4 regions of the Paenibacillus sp. FSL H8-0537 genome follow, and region 2 is predicted to be linked to each of the others. Evidence: riboswitches for the same ligand, from Rfam matches in the RefSeq annotation. Region 2 holds a riboswitch; each other region holds the start of a gene.
What was found. Region 2 has a riboswitch for cobalamin ahead of MHB80_RS10680 (ABC transporter substrate-binding protein). Riboswitches for the same ligand answer to the same signal wherever they lie in the genome.
Positions count from the first base shown of each region.

Region 1 (6,067 bases), 600 kb from region 2:
CCGATTGTCAGAATTACAATCGGCAATCGGGAGCAAGCGGTACAGGCACAGCTTCAAGCATACTGGATCGTGGATATGGTCAAAGCTAATTCCAATACAATTGTCGAGGTGAGGTTGAACGATTCTAGCTACCAATTGCGGTTAAGCGCGATCGATCTGACCGGCTTGGCGGCGCGTCTCGACGCGGAAATATCGAATTTGACCGTGAACATCATACAGGCGCTGGCCGGCGAGCAAATTCGACAAGAGATCGATCGGATCGGCGTTTCTCAAGGTTTTTCTGTTTTCGCCGACGTCATTGACTACAAGGTGATGGTCGAAGCAAACGGGCAAATGCTGGAGGTGTACGACTTTGGTGGATCTTACTCGACCCGGACCATTAAGTTGGACCGAGAGAACACAAACCGTAACCTGGTTGCTGTTCAGTATATCCCGGAAAACGGAACCGTCGTTTTTGTTCCGGCAAAGATGGAAACCGGTCCAGACGGCACTAACGAAGCGATTCTGAACGTGCCACATAACAGCTTGTACACAGTCGTAAATGTGCAAGCCCGAACGTTCGCCGATTTAACCGGACACTGGGCAAAAGCGGATGTGGAGCATCTGGCGTCCAAGCTGCTGGTGAACGGCGTGGCGGCCGACCGTTTTGACTCAGAGGGAACCATTACACGAGCGGAATTCTCAGCCTTGCTCGTTCGTGCGCTAGGGCTATCCGTGAAGGAGAGCGAGGGCGGTGATCGTTTTGCGGATGTCCCTGCATCCGCATGGTATGCATCTGCAGTAAATGCGGCAGTGGCTAACGGGCTGGTTAGTGGCATCGGTGCCGGCCGTTTTGCGCCTAACGATCCAATTACCCGCGAGCAAATGGCCGTTGTGATTGCTGGGGCCTTAACCTTCACCAGCCATGGAACCGGTAGCGATGGGCAAGAGGGAGGCCATCTGGATGCTTTCACGGATCGAGACTCCATTTCTTCATGGGCGCAAGCTGCGGTAGTCCGAGCATCGGAAGACGGCATTATGAAAGGAATGGTGGACGGACGCTTTGCCCCGAGGGAGAATGTAACGAGGGCGCAGGCAGCGGTTATACTGAAAAGGTTCCTGCAATATGTACATTTTATCGATTAAATCAAGCAAAGTAATCAATCCCAAATGAATCGAGATACTCATTCATGGAATCGTCTGTAAAACGATAGTGAAGGAGCTTGCCTCGTGGCAGCTCCTTTTTGTCGTACAAGTAACTGGCAGATAGGTGTGAAATGTCGGTTGACAAGAAAATGGTTTAAATGAAATCCACGAAATCTTCGGGCTGTTTTAGTCTCATTTGATCTTATAGCCCACATAAATGATGGACAAGCTTATTAATAAGACGAAATGCAACCGTTTGGACGCTTATGCCGTATAAATAGTGCTCTGTGCCATACAGGCGGAAAGGAAGAGATTAAACATGACCATTCGTTCAGGAAAAAGCATACTTTTAATCATTGGAATGTTATTATTAGGAGGATGCTCGTTATTCGAGGATGCCAAGCAGGCGGTCAATTCCGTATCGAGCTCGGCCGACTATGTGACGGGGGCGGCTTCATACATGCAGACGCTGACAAGCTTCAGCGAGCAGGCGACGCAGCTTGCGGAGCAAGCCGTAAACGATGCAAGTGCACGCGCCGATTATAAGGAACAGCTAGTAGCTGTGCAGGAATCTATCAAGCAGTTTGGCGAGCTGCAAGCGCCGGATTTTGCCAAGGATGTCCATCAGACCGTGGTCGATTATAATTTGAAGCTGCAGGAAGGCATTGATGCGGTGCTGAAGCAGATCGAAGACGGCAAAGCATTGGTTGACGCAACGGAAATTCCAAATACGATTAACAAAATCAACGAGCTGTTAAATCAAGTCAATCAACTTCAGCAGCTGGTGTCGTAACGGTAAAGAGAGGAAGAATGAAAGATGAAAGTAAATATTTTGCATGCTAGCATGACGAACTCCAAGGAATCTGGTTTCGTAGGCAAGGTTCATTTTGAAGTAGAGGGTCAGACGAACCAATACGAAATTGCCCTTCACAGCCGCAAGGCGACTGAGTGGGGCTACGGTTTATTTTTTCTAAATGAATCAGGCAAGGAAGAGGATCTTTTAGCTGTTGAGGATGAGCTGGAAGAGGATGACGAGCTTTTTGATTCTCTCGTGAAAGCGGCTTGGGAAACACTGGAGAAGAAATAAACCTTTACGCGTAAATGGCTGAAGCCGTCCTCTGACGGCAAAGCTGCCGTTTCGAGGGTGAAATATAAGCCCATTTATAAGTGCAAAACTTATAAATTCTTATATTTTGAAAAATAGAGCTGGCGCCAGCATGGACATGCAGTCCGAGCTTGCGCTGGCTCTATTTGCGTCTAGGCTGATGGCATAAACGCACTTGTCGATCATACAATCTAATGTTATCATTAAGATTACAATTTAATAGGAAGGGAATAAGTGTCAGCAGGTGCGCAAGGCGCCCAAGTTGACTTAATAGGGAAGTCGGTGAGAGACCGGCGCGGACCCGCCACTGTATGAAGCGACTGACGCTTCAAAGCCAGGAGACCTGCTTATTTCAACGACACTGTAAACCTACGTGGATATTAGGAAGGTGTTAGAGATTGGATGGCCCTTCGCTGTCTGCGTTTAACAAGGACATTGGTCTTTTCAAGCATTTCTAACACATATCGTTAGAGGTGCTTTTTTTGTTGGATAGAAATTGTAAATTGCTACATAGAAGGAGTTGGGCATCAATGAGTGAAGCAGGCGTCGGCAAGCTGTTAATAATCGGATTCGGCCCAGGGAGCTTCGAGCATATTACGAAACGCGCCCGTGAAGCGATTCAGGAGAGCGATATAGTCATCGGCTATAACACGTATGTGGACTTGATTCGGGAGCTAATCAGCGATCAGGCGATTGTGCGGACAGGGATGACGGAGGAGGTCAGCCGGGCGCAGGAAGCGGTGCGCCAGGCGGAGAACGGCAAGAAGGTTGCCGTTATATCAAGCGGCGATGCGGGCGTGTACGGTATGGCAGGACTCGTGTATGAGGTGCTGATTGAGAAGGGCTGGAAGCGTAATGGCGGGGTAGAGGTTGAAGTCATTCCCGGCATTTCCGCCATTAACTCGACAGCGTCCCTGCTCGGCGCACCGATTATGCACGATGCTTGCACGATCAGCCTAAGCGATCATTTGACCCCTTGGGAGCTGATAGCGCGCAGAGTAGAAGCGGCAGGACAAGCGGATTTCGTCATTGCGCTTTATAACCCGCGCAGCGGCAGAAGAACACGGCAAATCGTGGAGACGCAGCGTATTTTGCTCAAATACCGCTCGCCAGATACGCCGGTTGGCATTGTGAAAAGCGCGTACCGCGACCGTGAGGATATTGTCGTGACGACGCTTGCCCGTATGCTTGACCATGATATCGGCATGCTGACAACGGTCGTTATCGGCAACTCCACAACCGTTAATTATGATGGGCTGATGATTACGCCGCGTGGCTATCAGCGCAAATATACGCTGGGCGAAGGCGCGCAGCCTTTGAAGCCTCACCAGCGTCTGCAAGAGAAGAATGAGCCGTGGGCGCTTCATACGGCAGGAATGCCGGAGCTCTCAGGTGATGGAGACTATCCTGAGGATGAATATGATAGGGCGGACTCTTTGGTGGAGCGGGAGGAGCCGCAAATGGCGATGCAAGACCAGCCGAGAAATGAAAATGGGCAAGGCGGCGGCGTAGCCGTTGCCATAGCGCCTCCAGCCGCACCCGTGAAGCCAGCTCCAGCTCCGGTTGATAAAGCTGCTTCATCGAGGGTGGAGTCAGCCGCGATGCCAGCTGTCTCGCCACTTCATTTGGCGATGGAAGCAGTACTGCTTAATGATCGCAGCAAGGGTATAGAGCCTAGTGGGGCATATGAGGAAGCCGCGAGCCCATTGCCTGTATTTACGCAGCAATCCGTTTTGGAGTTCGCCGTAAGCCCGGGTGTAGCGACGAAGAACTTTACTCCCCAACAGCTGGTGGCACTGGCGCAGGCGGTTGGCGAGAAGGGCTCGATTGAATATACGCCGCACCATCATCTGCTTGTGCGGATCCCGACGTCTGATCCAGACAGCGTTACGGCAAAGCTGCGTGCGGATGGCCTCAGTCTGGCACCGATTGGTGATGTTTTGCAACTGAAGGCTTGCGATTTTTGCAATCTGGAGAAGGCGGAATCGGTGCCTTATGCCGATGAACTGCAAGAGAAGATCGGCGGCATGGCCATGCCGAAGGAGCTGCGTGTCGGGTTCAATGGCTGCGGCATGGCTTGTTATGGCGCAGTTAACGAGGATATCGGCATCGTGTATCGCCGTGGCAAATTTGATTTGTTCCTCGGCGGCAAAACCGTCGGCCGCAATGCGCATGCGGCGCAGCCGGTTGCCGAAGGCATTGCAGCCGAGGAAATCGTGCCACTGATTGAACGCATTATTGCGCTGTATAAATCGGAAGGCCATCCGAATGAGCGCTTTCATAAATTTTTCAAACGGATGGGTCAAATAGAAGGCTATCGCTATCAGGAGCTGCCTGTTTTTCATATCGAAGACGCATTGTGCGGAGACTAGCGACAGCAAGGGAGATGAAGGAAGATGGATGCGGTTTTATTTGTAGGGCACGGAAGCCGGGATGAGAGAGGCAATGAAGAGGTGCGCGAGTTTGTCGCCTCTGTAGCGTCAACACTGAAAGCAGATTTGGTAGAGCTGTGCTTTCTGGAGTTTGTCACGCCGACGATGAAGCAGGGCTTTGATATTTGCGTATCAAAAGGGGCGACTCGGATCGCCGTTATTCCGATTACGTTATTTTCGGCAGGGCATGCAAAGCTTCATATGCCTGCAGCAATTGATGAGGCAAAGCTGCGATACCCAGCAATAAATATTATTTATGGACGGCCGATTGGCGTTCACGATCAAGTGCTGGAAATTCTAACCTCCCGCCTTGGCGAAGCAGCTGCGGCAGAGGAAAGCGAGCTTGCTGATACGGCTATTTTGATCGTCGGTCGGGGCAGCAGCGATGCCGATGCGAACAGCGAGCTATTTAAAATTTCCCGTTTGTTCTGGGAGCGCCTTAAAGTCAAATGGGTCGAAACCGCCTTTATTGGCGTAACGGCGCCTCTGATGGATGAAGGTGTAGAGCGCTGCCTCAAGCTGGGCGCGCGTAAAGTTATTATACTGCCGTACTTCCTGTTTACCGGTGTTTTAATTAAACGGATGGAAGCAGCGATGGAGCAATATACGGCTGCTTATCCGGATACGGAATTTGTGCTTGCGGAATATTTTGGCTTCCACCCGCTGCTTAAAGAGATTTTGAAAGATCGCGCCGCAGAAGCGCTGCAGGACGAAGTGAAGATGAACTGCGATATGTGCCAGTTCCGCCTGCAGGCGATGAAAGATCATGACCATCATCACCACCATGATCATGATCACGACCACCATGACCACCACCATCATGATCACGATCACGGGCATGATCATCATGACCATAATCACGAACACCATGCGCATGATCACGAGCATCATCATGAGGGCCATACACATGAGCATAACCATGAGCACCATGAACACGACCATGATCACCACGACCACGAGCACCTTGAAATTGGCGAGCCTGCTGCTAATGCCAAGGAAGATGCCCCGCAGAAAAATGATCCGTCCAAGGCAGCAACGCTTGTCGGGGAGGGTTAAGCCATGATTTTTATGCTATGTGGAACGAGCGATGCGAGGGAGCTCGCTGTACAAATTAAGGCACAGGGCTATAGCGTGCTGACTTCGGTCGTGACCGATAGTGCGGCAGGCAGCTTGAAGGAAGCCGGACTTGATGTACGAGTGGGACGGCTAACCGCAGACGAAATGGCAGCTTACCTGAAGGGAAATCAGGTACAGGCTGTCGTTGATGCCAGCCATCCCTTTGCCGAGGAGGCGCATCGCAATGCAATGGCGGCGGCCGAGCAGGCATCGGTGCCTTATATTCGCTATGAGCGCGAGAGCCTGACCTTTGATGGACAGCCGCTAATCCAGTATGCGGATGATTACG
Region 1 is NZ_CP150290.1:3,153,639-3,159,705, forward strand. It holds gene MHB80_RS13380 (leucine-rich repeat protein) at 1-1,125, shown strand, start outside; gene MHB80_RS13385 (DUF6376 family protein) at 1,445-1,918, shown strand; gene MHB80_RS13390 (hypothetical protein) at 1,943-2,212, shown strand; cobalamin riboswitch at 2,446-2,596, shown strand; gene cobJ (precorrin-3B C(17)-methyltransferase) at 2,761-4,602, shown strand; gene MHB80_RS13400 (sirohydrochlorin chelatase) at 4,627-5,718, shown strand; gene cobK (precorrin-6A reductase) at 5,722-6,067, shown strand, end outside.
Region 1: another riboswitch for cobalamin. It lies ahead of cobJ (precorrin-3B C(17)-methyltransferase); the one in region 2 lies ahead of MHB80_RS10680 (ABC transporter substrate-binding protein).

Region 2 (6,067 bases):
CTCGGACGATTTCCACTGCGAGATGCGAATAATAATCGGGAAATCAGGTCCGACAGCTTGGCGGCAAGCTTCGATAATCTCGACCGCAAAACGCGTTCTCGACAGCATATCGCCGCCATAACGATCCGTCCGTTTATTCGTTTTCTCCCAGAAAAATTGGTCGATCAAATAGCCGTGCGCGCCATGGAGCTCAATGCCGTCAAAGCCAATCCGTTTCGCATCGGCTGCTGCTTGTGCGTAAGCTGCAACAACGTCTTTAATTTCGGCTTCGGTCAAAGGCTCATTCACGACCTCGCCCTCTGCAGTAATACCGGAAGGGCCGATCGGCAGTGCTTCCGGGTTCGGATGGGAGCCGACCTTGCGCGTTGTGCCAACATGCCAGATCTGTGGAACGATTTTGCCGCCAGCCGCATGAACAGCCTCGACGACCTTCGCCCAGCCATTTAATGCAGCTTCGCCATGAAAGTTAGGGATGTTTGGATTATCGGTGGCAGCCGGATGGTTAATCAGCGTGCCCTCTGTCACAATTAAGCCAACGCCATTTTCGGCGCGGCGTCTATAGTAGGCGACAACATCTTCACCCGGAACGCCATTTGGAGAAAAACCGCGGGTCATAGGTGCCATTACGACACGGTTAGGCAGGGAAAGTGGACCTGCAGAGAACGGCTTGAACAACGATTGAATGGAACTCATGAATAAAATACCTCCTAATCGAATAGAAAATCTATAATTCTATAAAAATAGATATAAAAGCATGAAATGAACAGGCATAAGCAAGGTTATAGCTCATCCTGAATCATTTCTTTGAAAAGCCGAATGTTAGCTTCATTGCGTCTGTAATAAGTGTGCTGTCCGATCCGCTTCGACTCCAGCAAGCCTGCTTTATGCATTTTCACTAAATAGCCGGATATAACGGATTGCGCAAGGCCCGATTTTTCAGCAAACGAACCGACGCAGACGCCTCCAGCAAACTGACAAGCATCGGTTAGATGGCATTGAGGCCCGAAATGCTCCTCAGGTGTTTTCAGCCATTTTAAAATATGGTACCGTTTCTCGTTAGACACAGCTTTAAGTATTGATAAAGTATCCATGAGGATTAGTATATCTACTTTTATAGAAATGTCAAATTGTTAGTCTCGGGTCGAAACGCGCCGCGCCGCCAAAGGACGGCGACAGCCGTTTCACCTTGTGCCTATTTGTGATCGATAGGGTGGACTTTGCAATTATTCCGTTATCGGAAACCAGCCTGGCGCATGCGTAATGGCTCCCCACAAGCCATTCGGGATGACAAGACGCTCTTGATCCTGCTTGGACAGCGTAGTCACAATATCCTGCTCGTTGCCTTGCTTGATTTTCTCCGTCCAATCCGGGTCGATAATGAGCTCGCGGCCTAGGGCGATGAACGGCACGCCGGAGTTTTTCGCTTGCAGAGCCTCTTCGGCAGTTGTGATGCCGCCAACTCCGATGAATGGAATGTGCTCGCTGTATTTTTCGACGAACCAGGCCATGCGGCTTTGTGAATCCTGTTCGCCTCTGCGCGGCTTCGACCAGAAATCATTAAGCGACACATGCAAATAATCCAGCTTCTGCTCGATTAGAGCGTTAACCAGATGGTACGAATGCTCCATCGTCAAGCCTTCTTCTTCAGGCTCCTCCGGCGAGAAGCGATAGCCCACCAGAAATGGCTGTGGCGCCATAGCTGCGGCTTTCTGAACGGCTTCAACGACGTAGAGCGGGAAAGCCATCCGTTTATGGACCGAGCCGCCCCAATCGTCGGTACGTACATTGGAAGCCGGGGAATAAAATTGCTGCAGCAGATAGCCGTTGGCACCGTGAATTTCTACGCCGTCAAAACCAGCCTCAATTGCACGGCGGGTCGCTTCGCCAAAGTCGGCGATAATCGCTTTGATTTCCTCCTCGGTTAGCTCGCGTGGTACAATACCGCCTTCTTGCTGGGCAATGCTGCTGGCGCTCACCAAATCATCATTCGGCACTAGGCCAGGGAAGCAGGATCTTCCGCCATGAAAAATTTGCAAAATCGCCTTCGCGCCGCGGCTTTTAATCGCATCGGCCAGACGCTTGAGGCTTGGGATCATTTCGTCGGTATCCGCGCCAAATTCGCCCGGGAAGCCTTTGCCGTTGCGGCTTACGTAGACGCAAGCTGTAACGACGATGCCGGGCCCCGCACTGCGACGGCTGTAGTAGGCGAGCTCCTCATCAGGCACTGTACCGTCCGGATTGGACGAGCAGGTTGTCATTGGCGCCATTACAATACGATTATGTACAGACATGCCATTCGTGAAAGTGAATGGTTCAAATAAAGGCTGAAATTGTGGTTTCATCAGTCGTTCCCTCCAGTTACGAAATGCTATCTACTTTATTTTATATCAGAAAATAAACAAAGGAAAGCGGAGGGAAAGGTTGCTTAAATGAAAGGGCTGGTATATAATCAACCAGATTTGCAAACAACTGAAAAATTGTGGGAATAAGGTGCGACAGCTGCGGCTGGAGCTTAAAAGGGAAGTTCGGTGCAAAACCGACGCGGTCCCGCCACTGTTACGGATTAGCTGAAGCTACAAGGCCACTGATCTCGCTTAGCGAGAATGGGAAGGCAGCTAGCAGCATTATTTCCGGTAGCCAGGAGACCTGCCTGTTCTGACAACACTGCTGTAACCTACGGAGAATAGGGAAGTGTTAGCGCGCATGCTTATTTGCTATGATGGAAAATAACAATAACAGGCAGCTCTATCCTTCCTATGACTGGAGGCAGAGCTGTCTTTTTTTTTGCGGATTTTTACAGGAAGATGATTTTGCTAGAGGGAGAGGAAATAGAAAAGATGAAACGTACACAAACGGCAAGAAATAAAAAAAGAATGGGTGTTTTATTCAGCCTCTGCTTGCTGCTGGCGCTGATGGGCTGCAGTGGTGCCAACGGCTCAAATGAACCCATCAGCAATAATGGGCTGTCGCAGCAGTCTGCTGCTCCTTCCGCCGCTGCGGATGCTGCTTCTGAAGAAATCGTGCTGGCTGCGCCGCGGGATTTAGCACCAGGACCACAAGATGCTTATTACACGAGCACTATTCTATACGTATGGGAGCCGCTAATTGCTGCTTCTGAGGATGGCAAGCCTGCTCCAAAGCTGGCGGAATCGTGGGAAATGTCCGCTGATGGCAAGGAATGGACCTTCATGCTGCGCAAAGGCGTGACGTTCCACGATGGCGCGCCATTCAACGCGGACGCGGCGCTTGCAAATTTTGCCCGTTACAAGCAGGTGAGCCCGAAGAGTTCGCCGTTCTATACGCTGGACATTAATCATTCATACCCTAGCCTTCAGGAAGTCGTGAAGGTTGATGAAAGCACGATTAAGCTTGTTTTCGAAAATCCGCAGCCGACGCTGCTGTATTCAATGATCAACTTCTCAAGTCCGATGTACAGCCCGAATAATTTTGACGACAACGGCGATTTCAACGGCCTGCCGCAAGGAACAGGTCCTTTCAAGCTTGTGCAGCATGAGAAGGATCAATATTCTTTGCTAGAAGCTTACGACGGCTATTATGGCGAAAAAGCAAAAGCTCAAAAAATCCGCGTCCGCGTCATACCGGACCCTGATACAAGGCTGGCTGCCCTTAAATCTGGGGAGATTTTGGGCGTCATGGATTTGGGAGCTATTCCTCCTGCCCTTGCCGAGGAGCTGCTGAAGGATGACCGCTTTGCTGTATCGACGGCAAAATCGACGATTTCCCACTACCTGCATCCGAACGGTGCCAAAGCGCCATTTAATGATTTGAAGATGCGTCAGGCGCTGAGTCTGATTATTGACCGCGAGCAGCTGGTGAAGGAGCTGTTTTTGGGTTATCCAACCGCTACAGCCAACATTCTAAATTCGACCTCGCCGTTTTACAAGGACATCCCTGCCGTTCATGATTCGGAAAAGGCAATCGCTCTGTCGCATGAGGTGCTTGGCGATAACAGGCAGGCGGTTACGCTAATTGTGCCAACTTATGGGCTTGACCGTTATCCGTATAAAGCGCAGGCCGAGCTGCTTCAGGCTGTGCTTCAACAATTGCAGCTGGACGTTACGATTCAAATATTGGATGGAGCAGCTTACAAGGAAGCACAGGCACAAGGAAACTTCGATTTGGCTATGGCCATTCAGGGGCTGCCGAACGGCGATCCTTATTCGATTTTGAACAATTATATGGCTAGCGAAGGCTCAAGCAATAAAAGCTATACGCTCGGTTACAGCAATGCCCGTGTGGATGAGCTGTTGAATCAGGTGAAGACGACGCTGAATATGGATGATCGCGCTGCCATTTATAACGAGCTGCAGGATATCGCAGCTGAGGAATTGCCGACGATTCCGCTGTTTAATGATGCGAGCTTAATTGCGTTCAGCAAAGAAATTACCGGATACGGGGCACTTGTGTATGGTACAACGCTGCCGCAACTGGAGCGGGTACAATAAGATGGCCTATTTCATTCGGAGGTTGGCGGCGGCTGTTCCCGTCCTGATTGGCATTACGTTTATAGCCTTTGCATTAAGCGTCGCCTCTCCGGGTGATCCGGCTGTCGAGCTGCTCAGCATGAACGGCTTCAGCCAGCCGACCGAAGAGCAAATTGCTTTGAAACGCGAAGAGATGGGGCTGAATGATCCGCTGCTCGTTCAATATGGACATTGGTTATCAAAGGCGGTACAAGGTGATTTGGGAACGTCATATATGACGAAGGAATCGGTTAGCGGCGAGCTGCTGCGCCGCCTTCCTGCAACCTTAAGCCTATCTTTGTTAGCTGTATTGTTCGCCATTCTGCTTGGCGTGCCATGCGGCATGCTCATGGCGATTCGGCGCAATCGGCTGTTCGATCATATCGGCAGGGCGCTTGCGCTGATTTTGGTTTCCATTCCCGGATTTTGGCTGGCGATCATGCTCATTGCCTTATGGTCGGAGAAGCTGCAGTTGCTCCCAACCAGCGGCTATGGGACATGGAAGCATCTGCTTATGCCAGCCGCGGTGCTTGCTTCCGGTACAGGCGCCATATTGATGCGGCTAACGCGTGCGGCGCTGCTGGAGGAGCTGAATAAAGATTATATGCTGACGGCCCGGGCTAAGGGGCTGCGTGAGAGCTTCATTGTGCTTCGGCATGCACTGCGCAATGCTTGTATTCCGCTGCTCACGGTCATCGGCAGCTATTTTGGAGCGATTGTTGGCGGCTCCGTCATCGTGGAAGTTATTTTCGCGGTGCCAGGCATTGGACGCTTTGCAATGGACGGTATTTTTCGCAGAGATTATCCGGTCATTCAGGGCTATGTCGTATTTACCGGTCTCATTTACGTCCTGTTCAATTTGGCAACGGATTTATGCTATGGGCTTGCTCATCCGCAAATCAGGCTGGGAGGGAAGCTTCGATGAAGATATCCTATAGGTTGGCTGCAGGCGTGCTTGCCTTCTTTCTGCTTACCAGCTTGCTGGCACCGCTGCTTGCTCCCTATGACCCGAATCAGATTAATATGGCGGAAAGGCTTACACCGTTATCCGCTGCACATTGGCTAGGAACAGACACGCTGGGGCGGGATGTGCTGAGCCGCATTTTATATGGCGGAAGGGTGTCGATCTTGCTGGCGGTAGCTGTTACGCTCGCTACAATGCTAGTCGGCCTGCTGCTCGGAACGATAAGCGGTTATGCTGGCGGTTGGATCGATGAAGCCATACAAATTGTGGTTAGCATTTTTCAAGGACTGCCGGGTCTCGCGCTTATGCTGGCTATTGCAGGTACGCTCGGTCCCGGTGTAAAAAGCCTGTTTATCGCGCTTCTCTTCACCTCATGGGCAGATTTTTCCCGGGTCGTGCGCGGCGAGGTTATGAAAATACGCGAAGAAAGCTACGTGGAAGGCATCCGTGCTTTAGGGGCGGGCCATGCGTACATAATCAGCAAGCATATGCTTCCGAATTTATTGGGGCCGCTTATTGTATTGTTCACGATTCGGATTGGGCGAGTGATTCTATCTATCGCCTCGCTTAGCTTTCTCGGTCTAGGCTTGCAGCCGCCAGCGGCAGATTGGGGAGTGAT
Region 2 is NZ_CP150290.1:2,549,338-2,555,404, forward strand. It holds gene MHB80_RS10665 (NADH:flavin oxidoreductase) at 1-693, opposite strand, end outside; gene MHB80_RS10670 (helix-turn-helix transcriptional regulator) at 780-1,091, opposite strand; gene MHB80_RS10675 (NADH-dependent flavin oxidoreductase) at 1,224-2,342, opposite strand; cobalamin riboswitch at 2,472-2,669, shown strand; gene MHB80_RS10680 (ABC transporter substrate-binding protein) at 2,838-4,466, shown strand; gene nikB (nickel ABC transporter permease) at 4,468-5,409, shown strand; gene MHB80_RS10690 (ABC transporter permease) at 5,406-6,067, shown strand, end outside.

Region 3 (6,067 bases), 2.5 Mb from region 2:
GGAGGCGTTTGCACAATTGTAACTTCTATTTTGCTTCTTTGTATAAAATTCTAACTTTATAAGTTGAACGATTGACTAGCGCTCCACTTCCTTGCGCACCGCGCGGCGATAGGCCAGCGGCGTTTCATTCGTATATTTTTTGAAAAGGGTACTGAAATATTGGCTGCTGTTCACGCCGACATAATGGCAAATATCACTGACCGGAATATCGGTCTGCTCCAGCAGCATTCGCCCCTTCTCCATCCGAAAGCGCATGACGTAGTCCATAACCGAGCAGCCCGTTCCCGCTTTAAATATGCGGTGGAAATACCCCGGATGCAGCCTTACCGCCGCCGCAATATCCTTGACCTGAATGTCGCGGTCATAATTTTGCTGAATAAAAGCGAGGCTCTCGCCCACATAAAACTCCGATGCATCATGTGACTGGCTGGAGGCCTCCTGCGCAAGCCTGCCAATTTGAACAAGCAGCTGCGTCAGTTGAAGTGCAGTGAGAAGCTGCTCCGCGCGCCGCTTGCCGTCCAGCTCCAGCACGAGCGCCTTCAGCATTTGATACACATCGCTCGGATCGTAAAGCAGCAAATAATCGTGCTGCACGGCGAACAGCGCCGCAAGCGCACGATCTGTCTCCGCCAGCCGTTTAAGGGAAGGAAGTCCCACACCGGTATGGCTAAAAATAAATTCAACATTGAGCATCCGGCATGCGGTGCCCTCCGCAACATGAAGACGGTGAGCGACCATTGAGTCGATGACGATGAAATGCCCTTTTTCCATTGGGATGGATTTATTCGGCAGCTCTACCGTGCAATCGCCTGATATGACATACATAATTTCAACAGCGCTATGCTGATGGTAAGCCATTTCGAAGCCATTCCATTCCTTAAAATAATAGGCTACCACTCGCGGATACTGCTCGGCCTGCATTAACTGCCCCTGAAAAATACCCCTTCTTTCCACTTCATCGTCCCTCCTCTAAACCTAGCTCTCTCCTTCATCCAAAGCCTGCATTTCACCATTATACTCTGCTCCCCGTCTGCTCGAAAGAGAACAGCCTGACGACGATTGGGAGCAGCAGCTGTACTTATCCGCACTCATAGGCAATTGTGTCTTTTTCGCGACTACCCTTCGGCTAATGTGGCAAGAAACGGAGGTTTTTTAGTTGACAAAAATGGGGACCGCATGTAATGATAATGATAATTGTTATCAATAATGAATTTAATCATAAAGATGAGGTGTTGAGCGATGGCATTTCAGCAACCATATAGCATTCTGATTGTTGATGATGAGGAGCATATCCGCAAGCTGCTCAAGTTATTTTTGAAAAAAGAAGGCTGGATCGTCGAAGAAGCCTCGGACGGCATCAACGGCTTGTTCAAGGCGATGCAATACAATTATTCAATGATTTTGCTGGACCGTAATTTGCCGGGGATGGACGGGCTTGAATTTTGCCGCGAGCTCAAGAAGAAAAAATCGACACCCGTCATTATGCTTTCCGCCTGTGGCGAAGAGGATGACCGGCTCGACGGCTTCCAAGCGGGCTCCGACGATTATGTCGTTAAGCCATTCAGCCCGCGCGAGCTGATGTACCGCATTAAAGCGATCATTCGCCGCACCTCGGAGTTTGCTTATCGCGCCTTGCAGCGCAAGCAGACACCTGATCTTATGCTGCCAGGACTCGTGTTCGATTATGATTCGAGGCAAGTGATTGCCGGAAGCAGCAAGGTAAAGCTGACGTTCCGCGAATATGAGCTGCTCAGGTTTATGGCAGCCAACATCAATCAGCCCATTTCCCGTGAGGATTTAATGCGGCGAATTTGGGGCTATCAATCGCTAGGCGATTACCGGACGATTGATACCCATGTGAAGCGGATCAGAGAGAAGCTGAACCGCGTCCACCCCGAATCTGCCTCCTTGATTCAGACGGTATGGGGCATTGGCTATTGCCTGATGAATCCCGCGGCAGAGACCATTTAGGCGGGCGGCTGTAGCAGGCTGAATTGCATTACCTGTCTATATTGGCCTGTTTTCCTGCCTGCCGTGTCCCCACTCCCTCGGCTTTGACCATCCCCGCTTCAAATAAAGCAAAAGCTCCGCATGCGCCAATCAGCGCAAGCGGAGCTTTTTTAATATCCATAACTTCTTAATAACGATACGAATCGTCCTGATCATTACAATTACTTCATTACTTAGCCAGCTGCTCCCGTACTTGCTCAGTCGCTTGAATCATATTGCGCAGCGATGCAACTGTCTCATCTACACCACGCGTTTTAAGTCCGCAGTCCGGGTTAATCCAGAACAATTCTGGCTCAAGCACGTTCAGGGCGCGTTTGATCATCGATGTCATTTCCTCTACTTCCGGCACGCGAGGGCTATGAATATCGTATACGCCAAGGCCAATACCCAGCTCATATGTGTGCTCCTCGAAGCTGTGAATCAGCTCGCCGTGGCTGCGGGATGTTTCAATGGAGATAACGTCGGCATCGAGCGCGCGAATGGAATCAATAATGTCATGGAACTCGCAATAGCACATATGCGTGTGAATTTGCGTCGTATCCTTAACATCAGAAGTGGACAAGCGGAAGGAAAGCACCGCCCAGTTCAAATACTGCTCCCAATCTTCACGTTTAAGCGGCAAGCCTTCGCGAAGGGCAGGCTCATCCACCTGAATCATTTCAATGCCTGCTTCCTCCAGCGCCTTCACTTCTTCTGCCAAGGCAAGCGCGATTTGGTAAGCAACCTGCTCGCGAGTCAAATCGCTGCGGACAAACGACCAGTTCAAAATCGTAATCGGACCCGTCAGCATGCCTTTTACCGGCTTAGAAGTCAGCGACTGTGCATAAACGGTTTCTTCGACAGTCATCGGCTTGCTGAACTGCACATCGCCGTAAATGACTGGTGGTTTTACACAGCGCGAGCCATAGGATTGCACCCAGCCATTTTTCGTGAAAGCAAAGCCTTCCAGCTTCTCTCCGAAAAACTCAACCATATCCGTACGCTCAAACTCCCCATGAACGAGCACATCAAGGCCGATCTCTTCCTGCAGCTTGATCCAATGCTGAATCTGCTCCTTAATGAATACGCGGTACTGCTCCTCACCCAAATCACCACGACGCCATTGCTGCCTTGCTTGGCGTACTTCCGCCGTTTGCGGGAAGCTGCCGATTGTCGTTGTCGGCAGGAATGGCAGCTGCCAGCGTTCCTTCTGGCTCACTTGGCGCTCTGCAAATACCGCTTTGCGCTCCGACGGCTGTGCATCGATGCTCGCTACAGCGGCATGAACGCTTGCACGGCCACGGGATGGCGATGCGGCAAGTGCAGCTAAAGCGGCTGCATTGCGATCAAATGCCTCTTTTACCGCTGCATCTCCTTCATTCAGCGCAGTTGCAAGAACGGAAATTTCCTCCAGCTTCTCATTGGCATACGCCAGTGCGCCTGCAAGCTCTGCTGGCAGTGCCGTTTCGAGAGCGGCCGATACAGGTACATGCAGCAGGCTGCAAGAGGAGCTTACAATTAGGCGGTCGTTTGGCACGACTTTAGCAATACGGGAAAGCAGCGCTTTGCGCTCCTGAAGATCTGCCCGCCAAATGTTACGGCCGTCAATAATACCTGCGCCCAGCACCTTGCCTTGCGGGAAGCCGATTGACTCCAGCTGCTGCAGATTCTTTTCAGCGCCAGCTGTGAAATCCAAACCTAAGCCCTGTACAGGCAAAGCCGCGATTGCAGCATAATGCTGAACCGATTCGAAATACGTTTGCAGCAGCAAATTGAGCTTAGGTGCCGCTTCATGAAGCTGTGCATAAATGCTTTGCACAAGCGCCAAATCTGCATCAGACACATCTGTTACGAGCGAAGGCTCGTCAATTTGTACCCATTGTACGCCTTCTTGCTCCAGCTCGCGCAGCACCTGTGCATACAGCGGCACATACTGGGCAGCAACCGTAGCAAGCTCAGAAGCGGCATAGCCTTTAGAAAGCTTGAGAAATGTATAAGGTCCAACAATGACTGGTTTGCCCTCGATGCCCAGCTTTTCCTTTGCCTCGCGGTAAGCGATCAATGGACGGTTCTCGGTCAGAGCCGGCGTAATGCCTTTCAGCTCAGGAACAATGTAGTGATAGTTCGTATTGAACCATTTCGTCATCTCGGATGCCGAAGCCGTTTTATTGCCTCTCGCCATGGCATAATAGGTCGTTACCGATACAGGGCCGTCTGTGTAGCCAAAGCGCTCAGGCACGACGCCAAACATAGCAGCTGTATCAAGGATATGGTCATAATACGAAAAATCATTTACCGGAATGAGATCAATTCCGGCCTGTTTTTGCAATTGCAGATGGTTTAGACGAATCGTCTCCAGCTGTTTCAAGAAATCCGCTTCCTCAAGCTTGCCGCTCCAGAACGCCTCCAGCGCTTTTTTCCATTCTCTGTTTTCACCGATACGCGGATATCCCAAACTGCTGCTTTTTACTTGACTCATTGTTATTGCCTCCTGTTTTTCATTATTCACCCTAGTGGATGGAAGTTATAATTCTTTGTTATTTCATCAACAAACTCAGATATATGCTTATGGCATTGCGAGCGAATTTCTTCGCGGCGGCCTTTCCCTATACATCCGATTTGCTGCCAGCCAGAAACGATTAAATACAAAAAGGGACGTCCTACCCTGTACAGAAATGTGGGTAAAGACGCCCCTCGTTTCAACAAACGATGGCTGCCATCTTTAACACCTCCCTATCTCCCGTAGGTAATGCAGTGTATAGAATAAGGCAGGTCTCCTGGCTCCAGCATCATCATCGCTGCGCTCGCCTTCCCGGCATCATGCCAGTGGCTTTATTGCGCAGAACTCCGCTGTTACAGTGGCGGGACCGCGCCGGTGTTGCACCGGACTTCCCTTTTAAGCTCAAGACGTGACGCAAGAGCACCTTATTCCTCGCTATTTAGTTGGTCAATCTTTATTTATACTTTTCATTCTGAGAAATATAGAGAGAGGATGTAAAAATCATGTCCTTTCCTACTATTTCAAGCAACATGTATAACTATACACACTTTCGTGTTTTTATACAACAAAAGATTTTACAGCCGCTTTAAATTGTGCGAGCGTGCGCGGCGGCGGCTGTTCTCCTCGCAGCTCAGACGGCAGTGCCTCCCAAGCTTCCAGCACCATTGGCAGCGTGAGTCCAAGGCTTCTGAGACGTTCGCCTTCGCGAAATACCGTCTCCGGCGTACCCTCCAATATACAGCGGCCCTCATTCATAATAAAAATCCAGTCCGCCCAAGCATAGGCCATATTCATGTCATGCGTTGCCATAACCGGCGTTATGCCGCTCGCATGAATGCGGTCCAGCTCAGCCATCAGCCGCTGCTCCGATATCGGATCGAGATAAGCAGCCGGCTCATCAAGCAGTACCAGCTCCGGCTCCAGCGCCAGCACGCCGGCAAGAGCGACTCGCTTCTTTTGCCCCAGGCTAAGATGATGCAGCGGCTTATGAGCCAGTTCCTGCAAGTTCAGCTGCTGGATGATACGCCCCGTACGCCTGTTAATTTCCTCTTCATGAAGCCCCGCATTGCGCAGCCCATAAGAAATATCCTCATAAGCGGTATTCAAGATGAGCTGATGCTCCGGGTCCTGAAAAACAAGACCAACGCGCCGTCTCAAGCTGGCAAGCTCTCTGGGCTTGTAAGAAAGCGGCTCGCCGCGCCAGCTGACATAACCGGATTGCGGACGATTAATGCCAATAAGCTGCAAAAAAAGCGTCGACTTGCCCGAGCCATTATGCCCGCACAGCGCTACCTTCTTGCTTGCAGGAATCCGCAGCTCTAGCCCGTTTAAAGCGACCTTGTCCGTTCCGGGATATGCATAGCTTACACTGTTCATTTCCATAATGGTTGATGCCTGATCGTTGTCTGCCAGCTTATTCACCTCCATACCGAAGCCATAGCTCTGCTGCCAATAAAATGATTATGCCTAGCCCAGCTTCCGCCCAATATCGGAGGCGAACCGTCCGCTTTACAGCAGGCGCAAGGCGGATCTCATTCGTAAATCCTCTTGCCATCAGCCCATTCGAAAGCCCCTTAT
Region 3 is NZ_CP150290.1:5,040,956-5,047,022, forward strand. It holds gene MHB80_RS21235 (AraC family transcriptional regulator) at 76-954, opposite strand; gene MHB80_RS21240 (response regulator transcription factor) at 1,240-1,971, shown strand; gene MHB80_RS21245 (hypothetical protein) at 2,000-2,131, opposite strand; gene metE (5-methyltetrahydropteroyltriglutamate--homocysteine S-methyltransferase) at 2,180-4,468, opposite strand; cobalamin riboswitch at 4,739-4,932, opposite strand; gene MHB80_RS21255 (ABC transporter ATP-binding protein) at 5,048-5,917, opposite strand; gene cbiQ (cobalt ECF transporter T component CbiQ) at 5,904-6,067, opposite strand, start outside.
Region 3: another riboswitch for cobalamin. It lies ahead of metE (5-methyltetrahydropteroyltriglutamate--homocysteine S-methyltransferase); the one in region 2 lies ahead of MHB80_RS10680 (ABC transporter substrate-binding protein).

Region 4 (6,067 bases), 500 kb from region 2:
GCCAGCGAACACGCAAGGCTATGGCTATGGTGGAGCCGTATCGCCAATTGGCAACAACTGCAACGGCTATCCCGTTTCAGCATTTCCTCCATTCCCACCGTACGGATATTATCCTATGCAAACCGCTGGAGTAGAGACACAAAAACCATGCAATTGCGGCTGCAAGGATAAGCGTGAAGAAGATGAGGAAGTAAAAGAAATAACGACAATCAATGTGAAAAACGGCAAAAACAATACGCAACGCAAATCCAATAAAAAAGCGGTTATTCGCACCGTTGCCCCTCGCTCGAGAACGAGTAAGCAAAACAGCAGCCCTTGGATTAGCCGTTAAAAAACGTAATGAAGCATCTTGTCTCCTAGTCAAGTCTACAACTGGCAGACCATTAACAAGAGCGCTGCCCAACAAGCTGTCTTCGGTATCGAACCGAAGACAGCTTGTTTCATTTTCTTTGCGGATCACAACGGTTTAGAAGCGCATGTCATTTTCGATTCTGCTTAGTTTCATTTATTTGATACTGTTCATGAGGTTGATGCTATAATCAAGTCATTAGAAAGCTCAAACCACTGTAAATGGCGGCATTCTACTTGGACAACTGACAGAAGCTTCGTTGACTTGGAGGTTAGCATGGTTGCAATGAGTAAAGGTGAAAAAACGACAGGAACAAAAAGATTGTTAAAGGATAGAATTGAGGAAACGGCTCTGTATATGGAAGCACATTTTGGCGATAGATTGACAAGGAATCAACTTGCACAAATGGCTGGGCTAAATCCAGAGCATTATTCAAGATTATTCAAAACATATAAGGGGCAATCTCCCGTTGACTTTTTGACGGAACTGCGAATACAGGCAGCCAAGCTGCTGCTGCAGCGTCCGGGCATCACAGTCAAACAGGTTGGAAGAATGGTTGGCTTCGACGATCCTTATTATTTTAGCCGCCGCTTTAAGTTAAATACGGGCGCCGCACCTTCAGCGTACAAACAAGAAAAGCCATTGCGTGTTGTAGCGGTTGACTACTATGGGCATATACGAGCGCTTGGTATTCGTCCTGTAGGTGTCAGCGCAGGCATGGTCGGACTTAGAGGGCTGCTTGCGGACTGGTCTGATGATGCTCTAGATGTAGGAATAGATGAATTCCCCTATTATGACTCGGATGCAACAGATCAATTAAAGCCCGATATTGTGATAGGTCCACCTTCCTGGCTGCAGCGTGGGCAGTGCGGAGCTAAGGTTATAGAGGTGGATGACAAAAAAGATCCTTTATATATTCAATTTAAAGCAATTGGAAGTGCTTTAGGTTTGGAGCGACAGGTAGAGGAATGGCTGCGGAATTATGAAGAGAGAGCTCTTGAGCTTAGAAACAGGTTGTTTAGGAAGATGGAAGGGCAGACGATTGCGGTTTTCCGTGTTCGGGCTGATTTTCTTCAAATGTATGGAAACCAAATTATGGGCTATTCGTTGTACCATTCGCTTGGTTTGACACCACCTTATAAGCTTGCGAAGCAATTCGAAATAAACGGTAGCTATCACTCCACAGTCATAAATCTGGATGAGCTGCCTTTTTTCAGGGCGGATCACCTTATCGTCGTCGTGCAGCCTGATGAGGAGACTCGCCAAGTATGGGCCGACATTCAAGAGTCTTCTGTATGGTTATCCTTCCCCGCCGTGCGCAGCGGCAATATTTATCAAGTTGATGTACACCAGTGGCTGGCTTATGATCCGTTGTCTATTATGGCGCAAATGGAAGAAGCGGCTGTGCTATTAGGCGCAGGAATTGAGGGAGAAGAATATGAATAAGATACATAACAATCCATCAGCAATCATGATAGTGTATGGATATTATCAAGAAGGAAGCCCTATAATCGATTATGATAATCATTATTAATCATAGGACTGAAGGGGAATAAGAAGAAATGAAACAGTTAAGCAGCAGCAGAGGATTATATATAGCAGGAATGCTGGTCATTTTATTCGTTATTGCGGCATGTGGTTCAATGACAGACAAGCCGTTGGAGGACGGAGGAAGCAACACTGCTCTGAACGCAGCACAAGCCGATGCGGCTGCGGGGACAAGAGTATTCACCGACGATATGGGGAGGGATGTAGAAATTCCAGTCTCGCCGCAAAAGGTTGCTGTATGCGAATTTTCTTCGGTGGCCATAACGGTTGGCATTCAGCCGATTGCGGTTTGCGATAATGATTTTCTTAACTCGTTCATAAAACCATCACTGGCAGGCGTTGATTCTATCGGTGATCCGCCAAATGTTGAGAAAATAGTAGAGCTTTCGCCGGATTTAATGATTTTCAGTTCTGTCTATCCAGAAATCTATCCAGATATTATGGATAAATTAGAAAAAGTATCTCCGATTGTGTACATCAAGTTCAGCGATCCGATTTATGATGTTTTTCCTAAAGTTGCGGATGTATTGGGTAAGAAGTCGTTAGCGAGTGGTTGGATCAAAGATTACGAGGCAGAGAGGGATGTTTTGCGAGCGAAGGTGAAACAGTCCATCGGAGATGAATCGGTTTCTATTCTCCTTATCGAGGAAGGCGGACTGCGAATTTATTTGAGTACAAACTTTGGCGGGTATGTCGTGAGGACAGCCTTGCAAGCCAAAGCAGTCGATAAGGTTCAGGCAGAAATGAATAAGGATCGTTGGAAAAATGCGGTTGTCGTCTCGCAGGAGCTGCTTCCAGAGTATGTTGGGGATCATCTGCTGCTCATTGTAGAGGATGAGGAAGACTACAATGAGCTTCTGAAATCAGGCTTATGGCAAGGATTGCCGGCAGTCAAGAATGGAAATGTATATCTACTCGACCAAGACAAATATTATCTGGCAGACAGTATTACAATTAGAGAAACGATGAAAGAAGTGGCTGACTTGCTAGCTTCTGGTGGGAAAAAGTAAACTCGTCCATGCTCATCATTCACTTAGCCTAAAACGTCTAATAGAAGCCATGCAGTCACCATAAACGGTCTTCTAGCCATCCTTCAACTGGTCCACAACCTCTTGAAGCAAAACCATTTCCGTCTCCTTTAATTTATGCAATTGCTCCATTTGCTTGTACAAAGCATCCGAGCTTCGAGTAAACAAATATTTTAAAATGAAATTTCTTAGAGCATGCACATCCGCCTCGAGCTTTCTCCATCTGTTCAAAATTTGATTATCATCAATCAAATGCTTGTTATTAATCATGTAGTCTAATCGCATAGTCATACATTTCTTATGGTCGTAAAGCAGGTGAAACGATCTAATATCAAATACTACCTCCTCTTGAGCCAAATATTTTAAATAGTCGGAGGCCTTGTCGTATACATTAATGCCAAAGGTTAGCCCAGGTGTGCCTAAAGCCTCGTTGTAATATTCATCTGTATGTGACCTGGACAAGAGATAGGCTTTCATCGTATTTTTTACGTATTTTAGAGAAAAAGCATAGTCGTTATTTTCGAGAGGCTTCAATAAATAAAGATGCTGTTTAAAATCATGGGCTTCAATTTCCAATAAATGAAACGCTCTGCTAAAAGCCTCGTAATCACAGGTGATATTCGTTGTGTATTTTCCATTGGCATTATTGTCGCAGAAATACAGCTTTTTATTGGCATCATCATACCCATTTATCATGACTTCATGTGGAGACTTCGCAGTAATTTCATATTCTTTTATATAAAAACGGTCGATCATAACGATCACATAATAGCCGCCGTCAATCGATGCTTTAATAAAATCAAGCAGGTCATTATTCAAAATAGTCGAGCTTCGCCTGTCTATCGCTATCCGCTGAAAATCAATAAAAGGGCAGTCATAAAACTCAACCATTTTATCTCTATAATAACCATTGTAGAAAAAGGTATATAATTGGTTTGGATCTGGAATATCGAATAAATTAATATAATTATTCATAAACCACATTTTTTTCGAATCTACGCGAGATATAATCGAATAAAAATCACTGTAAAACCAATAGGAATCAATAATTTGCTTTACTTCGACTGGAAGGATTTTCACCGACAATGTGATCATTCCTTTTCTAATTGATAGAGTACCTATTGGACTAATTTAATAAATAAGCTCATCATGCGTGAAGTATTTTCAATATATCATTACTGGAAAAAATATGAAAGTTTTATATTGAAAATACTTTCATTTAGCTTGTTTAAGGCACTGGGGCGTGTGCATTATGATGGAGCTATAGCTTACTTAAATCAAAATGTTGACAGATCAGCACTTCCTCCCTAAGATTAAGAGTGGATTACGGACAAGACAGGCTGATTAGCCTGCAAAACTTCATAATTGAATGAAAATAGGTGCGGTACGAAGGCAAGGACATATACGCCTTAGTTCGCTTAAAAGGGAAGTTCGGTTAAAGGCCGACACGGACCCGCCACTGTATAGGGCAGCAGCTAATCATTAATTAAGCTGCGCTCCCCTCACAAATGAACCACTGGCTGATGAGCTTCTTTTCGTCGCAGGACGAATTGCAGAGGCTCGCGCTAGCCGGGAAGGGAAGAGAGGGAGGCCCCAAGTCAGGAGACCTGCCTGTTTTAACATCACTGTTTGACCTACGGTGCTTAGGGAGGTGGTTGGTTATGCCCATTTATTGCAAAATGTCTAACGATTATTTGCTGCTCCATGACGAGCAGACGCAGATAAGGTTTAGTTATTTATCATAAAAGCATTTCTGACTGCTTTCTTAAGGGTCGGGGATGCTTTTTTTAAATATAGGAAAGGATATGATTTTTCTATCCTTTCTCTATATTTCTACGCGAAACGGTAGCTTTGCCGCCACAGGACGGCTTTCGGCCGTTTACGCTTACTTAAAGGGGAGACAAAAGAAAAATGAACAACACGAAGAAGCCATTTAGCTTTTCACTTGGAATGATGATCGTTTGCTTGATGCTGGTGCTTGCAGGATGCAGCACGAATGCTGACTCAAACACAGGGAAGGGCACCAATGCTGCCGGGGAAAACAATGCTTCTGCCGCAAATAAAACACTGACAATGGCGTACACCTGGAACCCAGCAGGCGTTGACCCGCATGGCGATGACAGCTGGGACGTTATGCGCTCTGGCGCAGGGGAAACGCTTATTAAATTGAATGAGCAGCTGCAGCCGGCTGCTTGGCTTGCGAAGGAGTGGAAGCAGGAGGATGCTAACACGTGGACGCTCAAGCTGGAGAACAACGTAACGTTCCACGACGGCAAAAAGATGGATGCAGAAAGCGTGAAAGCTTCACTGCTTCGTTCCATTGAAAATAGCCATTTGGCGAAGGATTTGCTGCTGGTGAAAGATATTGAAGTGGTTGCACCGGATGAGCTGAAAATTATAACAACACAGCCGAACTCGGCTATTATTTCCAGCTTGGCTGATCCAAGCACGATTATTCTTGATGTCGACAGCATAAAGGAAGCGGGCAGCTACCCGGCCATGACGGGAGCTTTCAAAATCAAGCAGTTTACGAAAGACGTATCGCTTGTTGTTGAGCGTTATGATGGGTATTGGGGACAACCGGCGAAGCTTAAGGAAGTGACAATGAAGTTTGTAACCGATGGCAATACCCGACTGATGGCGCTGCAAGCTGGCGAAGTAGATGTTGCAACGGACATTCCGATTGACAGCATTGAGCTGGTAGAGAAGGACAGTAAGCTGGAAGTGCTGTCTGCACCATCGGTTCGTACACATATGGTATTATTTAATATGAATTCTGCTTTGTTTAAAGAAAAGGCGAACCGCGAGGTTGTAGATCAAGCCATTCCGCGCGAGGCGATTATTGAATCGGTTATGCGTGGCTATGGCACGAAAGCGAAAAGCCCGTTCCCGGAAATTTTGCCATTTGGCAAAGTAGCGGAGCAAGCAGCAGGGGAAACGACGGAGCAATTGCTGAGCGCTGGCGGCTGGCAGAAAAATGCTGCAGGCATGTGGGAGAAGGAAGGCAAGCCATTCGAGGCGACGCTCCTTACGTTCCCGCACCGCCCAGAGCTGTCCGTAATGGCAGAGGTTATTCAGAACCAACTGCTTAATGAAGGCATTACCGTGAAAATTCGCAAGGTTGAAAATATTGATGCTGAGC
Region 4 is NZ_CP150290.1:2,052,300-2,058,366, forward strand. It holds gene MHB80_RS08635 (LysM peptidoglycan-binding domain-containing protein) at 1-331, shown strand, start outside; gene MHB80_RS08640 (helix-turn-helix domain-containing protein) at 635-1,795, shown strand; gene MHB80_RS08645 (ABC transporter substrate-binding protein) at 1,912-2,907, shown strand; gene MHB80_RS08650 (hypothetical protein) at 2,980-4,011, opposite strand; cobalamin riboswitch at 4,286-4,555, shown strand; gene MHB80_RS08655 (ABC transporter substrate-binding protein) at 4,837-6,067, shown strand, end outside.
Region 4: another riboswitch for cobalamin. It lies ahead of MHB80_RS08655 (ABC transporter substrate-binding protein); the one in region 2 lies ahead of MHB80_RS10680 (ABC transporter substrate-binding protein).